Regions from separate parts of the Mycolicibacterium pallens genome, predicted to be linked through region 2. Evidence: predicted binding sites of a transcription regulator. Region 2 holds the regulator's gene; the other holds the start of a gene.
What was found. The regulator LexA, encoded in region 2, represses DNA repair genes until DNA is damaged. The targets are predictions, from matches to a motif close to CGAACANNTGTTCG.
Positions count from the first base shown of each region.

Region 1: K0O64_RS19765 (HNH endonuclease signature motif containing protein) is a predicted target of LexA. The motif match lies at 1,378-1,391, and genes of this name have one in related genera.

Region 1 is NZ_CP080333.1:4,034,540-4,036,939, reverse strand. It holds gene K0O64_RS19765 (HNH endonuclease signature motif containing protein) at 1-1,373, opposite strand, end outside; gene K0O64_RS19760 (glutamine synthetase III family protein) at 1,571-2,400, shown strand, end outside.
Region 2 is NZ_CP080333.1:2,330,905-2,333,304, reverse strand. It holds gene nrdR (transcriptional regulator NrdR) at 1-54, opposite strand, end outside; gene K0O64_RS11485 (LysM peptidoglycan-binding domain-containing protein) at 146-628, opposite strand; gene lexA (transcriptional repressor LexA) at 844-1,539, shown strand; gene K0O64_RS11475 (LGFP repeat-containing protein) at 1,558-2,400, opposite strand, start outside.

The DNA of each region.
Region 1 (2,400 bases), 1.7 Mb from region 2:
TTTCGGGCAACCTCGCCGTCCGCGTCGGATGTGGTCAGCATCCGCTCCGGGTGGTGGTACATGTTCGTCCGGGCCTGACCAACATCGTTCTCGGGAGCCGGGATCCATTCGACGGATCCATCCAGGCCGATCCGGACACGGTAGCCGTCGTCAGCGAGTCGGTTGTCGCCCGGGCAGGCCAACACCATCTTGTCGACGTCGGTCGGACCGCCGGCAGCCCAACTGGTGATGTGGTGTACCTGGCAGTCGTAGCCACAAACCGTGCATCCGGGACGTGTACAGCCACGGTCACGTGACAGCAGCACGATGCGCTGATCAGCGGTCGCGATCCGCTTGGATCGGCCCAGATAGAGCGGTCGTGCGGTGTGTTTGTCGAACACCACCAGGCTGTGATGCGCATGGGAAGCGAGGCGAATGACATCACTCATGGGCAGCAGCGAGCCGCCGGCGGTCACTCCAACACCGGCCGCATCGGTCAGGTTTTGCAGCGTCGTCGACACGATGATCATCGCGGGTAAGCCGTTGTGCTGGCCCAATTCGCCCGACGACAGCATGCTGCGCCCCATCGCGGTGAGCGCATCGTGGTTGCGCTGCGCTGCCGACCTATCGTCGCCGGCGATCTGATCATGGCTCGGAGTGCCTGAGATGCAAGGACTTTCGTCATTGGGATTGCACATCCCGGGAGCGGCCAGTTTGGCGGTCACTGCTTCGAGAGTCGCCAGTCCGAGAGGATCAAGCAACCCGTGTACCGGTGTCATGCCGTCCGACTGCTGCCTGCCGATATAGAGTCCCCGCTTGCGTGCCCGTGCGGTGTCGTCGGGCATCGGGCCGTCCTGGTCGATCAGGGCATTAAGGCGTTCGGCGATCTGCTTCAGCTCCTCTGGCGTGAGGCCCCGAGCGTTGACCACGAGATCCGCTTCGGCTTGGGAGCGAGTGTGCGGATCGACCCAGTCCGGCAACTCCTTGAAGAACCTACCGATGATGGCGACGTGTTCCGGCCCGATATCGCCGGCGGCCTGCGCGGTGGCCGTCAGTTCTAATACCGGCGCTAGCGGCTCGCCAGCGAGGGAGCGGCGCGGGCCCAAGTTCTTGGCATCGCGTACGCGGCCCTTGGCTTCGGCCAGCGAGACGCGCAGGCGAGTGGCGATCAGCTCGGGGAGAGTCTTCGCGCCGAGCCGCTGAGGGGAGGCCTCAGCGGCGAGCCTCGCGAGGATTCGGTGTGATTGCGCCGGCAGCTGCCGGGTCAGCACTTCCAGCTCGCCAAGGACGCCGAGAAGTTCGCGGTGCGACAACGACTCCACGGACAGAGCGGCAAGTTCGTCATGGGCGATGCGAAGCGCTTCGACCGCTCTGTGCACCGCATTTGAACTCACGCCTCGAACATTAGTTCGAGGCTCTGACAAGTTTCGCCGATCTGCGGCACCTTTGCGAAAATCGCACGACCGCGTACGAAACTAATGACTTGCCGCGGTGATCTTCACGTAACGAGCCTGGAACGTGGTGTTCCTAGTGTGGGCCGGTCACGTCCGCGAAGCAGACGCGGATGTCATGGGTGCAAAGGTGAAGACAGTTGAGCGGAAACGCGGCCCGTCTGCAGGCGATCGTCAATGTCGAGGCCTACGAGCCTCCGGCCGTCAGCTTCGTCCCCGGCGAGGCGCCGGGGGAGATCTTCGGATCGAACGTGTTCACCAAGGCCGAAATGCAGGCGCGTCTGCCCAAGTCGGTCTACAAGTCGGTGGTCGCCACGATCGAGAAGGGCGAGAAGCTGGACCCATCGGTCGCCGATTCGGTCGCCGCGGCGATGAAGGACTGGGCGCTGGAGAAGGGCGCCACGCACTACGCTCACGTCTTCTATCCGATGACCGGGCTGACCGCGGAGAAGCATGACAGCTTCCTCGAGCCGGTGTCCGATGGGCAGACGCTGGCGGAGTTCGCCGGAAAGACACTGATACAGGGCGAACCGGACGCGTCGAGCTTCCCGTCGGGCGGCTTGCGCAGCACCTTCGAGGCGCGTGGCTACACCGGCTGGGACGTCACCAGCCCGGCCTACATCTTGGAGAATCCGAACGGCAATACGTTGTGCATCCCAACGGTATTCGTGTCGATGACGGGCGAAGCCCTCGACTACAAGACGCCCCTGCTGCGCAGTCAGCAAGCAATGGGTACGCACGCCGAGCGGATCCTGAAGTTGTTCGGGCACAAGGACTTCGAGCACGTCGTCTCGTTCTGTGGTCCGGAACAGGAGTACTTCCTGGTGGACCGGCACTTCTTCCTGGCCCGTCCCGACCTCATCAATGCCGGGCGCACTCTGTTCGGCGCCAAGCCGCCCAAGGGTCAGGAGTTCGACGACCATTACTTCGGTGCGGTGCCGGAGCGGGTACTGGGCTTCATGATGGACAC
Region 2 (2,400 bases):
CTCGCGGGAGTCGACGACGCGGGAGTCCGGGTTGCGACAGAACGGACAGTGCATGACCGCTCCTTCGCTCCGCCGTGGTCCGATGATTCGAACCACTGAGAGCCTACCTGCGCCGTCTGTCGAGCGGCCACGGCCAGCACGGTGGTCAGCCGATCGGCGCGATGAGCGTCTGCCCGGCGTCCAGTGACGCCGACTCGAGCTTGTTCAGGTCGCGGATGCGTTGCATAACCTGTCCGGCGGGCGCATCCGGTGCGACCCGCCCGGCCAGCTGCTGCAGCGTCTCCCCTGCCTGCACCTGAACGACGGCGAGCTGGTCGGGCATCTGTTCGCTGGCCGCCGGCGAGCCACTGAAGTGGCCGACCATGCCGAGCCACAGCGTGATCAGCGCGGCCACCCCGGCCAGCGCGATCGTCACAGCGGTGCTGACCGGCCTGCGCGTGTGCGGAGCCCGGGAGAAGGCGACACCGGTGCCGCGGTACTGGATCGGCGCGATCGCCGGCCGGGCCGGGTGCGGCCGGTAGGCGCGAGGTCCTGCCGGACGGCGCCGAGCTGGGGCGACGGGCGCGCCGGACGTCCGCCGGTAAACCGGTGCCGGGATGAAAACCTGTCGATCATCGATGACTGTCATGTCTGAAGTCCTTCCCTCGAAGCCGCCGCTGTTCGCTCTTGTGTTCGAAATATACTCGATCATGCGTTCGAAAACCGAACATGTGAGCGAGCGTGTTCGAAGGATAAATCCGACCACCGACAAGTTTTGTTCCGATCACCGTCGATCCGGACCGGATCGCGACACGGTCGAACAAATGTTTGAATTTCTCGACATGCGCGACTACATTCGGCCCCATGAGCGACCGCAGTGAGACATCGGGTACCGACACAAGCCGCCGCGATAACGCCGACTCCGGGCTGACGGAGCGGCAGCGAACCATCCTCGAAGTGATCCGGGCTTCGGTCACCAGCCGCGGCTATCCCCCGAGCATCCGGGAGATCGGCGACGCCGTCGGCCTCACCTCGACATCGTCGGTGGCGCACCAGCTGCGCACCCTCGAGCGCAAGGGCTACCTGCGCCGCGACGCCAACCGACCCCGAGCCGTCGACGTCCGCGGCGCCGATGAGTCCGTCACCCCGGTGCGCACCGAGGTCGCCGGTTCGGATGCCCTGCCCGAGCCGACGTTCGTGCCGGTTCTCGGGCGCATCGCCGCCGGCGGCCCGATCCTGGCCGAGGAGGCCGTCGAGGACGTCTTCCCGCTACCGCGCGAACTGGTCGGCGAGGGTTCGCTGTTCCTGTTGAAGGTCGTCGGCGAATCCATGGTGGACGCCGCGATCTGCGACGGTGACTGGGTCGTGGTCCGTCAGCAGAACGTGGCCGACAACGGCGACATCGTCGCGGCGATGATCGACGGTGAAGCGACGGTCAAGACGTTCAAGCGTACGGGTGGTCAGGTCTGGCTGATGCCGCACAACCCGGCGTTCGACCCGATCGACGGCAACGCCGCCGCCATCCTCGGCAAGGTCGTCACCGTCATCCGCAAGGTCTAGCCGGAGGAGGCGAAAGCCTCACTCCGCCTTGTGGAATCCATTCGCCTGCGCGAGTTCCTCACTGGCGAACCACACCTCGGGCACGGTGTCGTTGTAGAGCGCAGAGTCCGGGGTGTAGTACAGCCCGGAATGCGTATTGGCCTTGACCACATAGCCTTCCGGCGCCTGATAGGGGTCAGACAGCGGAAGGTGGATCGCCGGGCGGTTGGCTGCCGCTTCGGTGTGGACATCCGACGACAACACCTCGGCGGGCGCCGTGGACGCGTCCTCTTCGTCCTCGATGTCGACCACATCGGACTCGACGATGTCGTCGGGGTCCGGCTCGACCGGCTCGGGCTCCGGCTCGAGCTCCGGTTCGGCGGCGCGACGACGCCGCGGCGTGCCGAGCTCACCCAGGTTGAGCCGCCACATCGACTGCGACTCCCCGAGGTTCACCGCTGCATGACGGCCGGAATCGCTTGATTCCTCGTCGTCGAGTTCCTCGACCTCGGCGTACTCCAGTTCGGCAGGGGCCTCGTCGATGTCATCGGCCTCGTAGCCGCCGGCCTGCTCAGCCTCGTCGGGTATGCGGGTCGGCGTGGTGTCGATCGAATCCTGATCGCCGTCGAACACATCTTCGGGGCCCGGCTGCGACTTCTCGCTGTCCTCGGGCGCCCAGCCGAATCCCGGCGCCGCGGCGACCTGTGCGCCGCCACCGTCGGGATAGGTCGAGAACCGCGAGGCGGCAGAGGCCTCGGGCGCGCCGACGGCCTCATGCGGCCAGTGATCGTCGTCGTCGTAGTCCGAGTCGTGAAAGTCGTCCTCGATCTCGTCGCCGGCACGGCGGCGCCGCTGCAGCCACAGCAGGCCCAGCCCGATCAC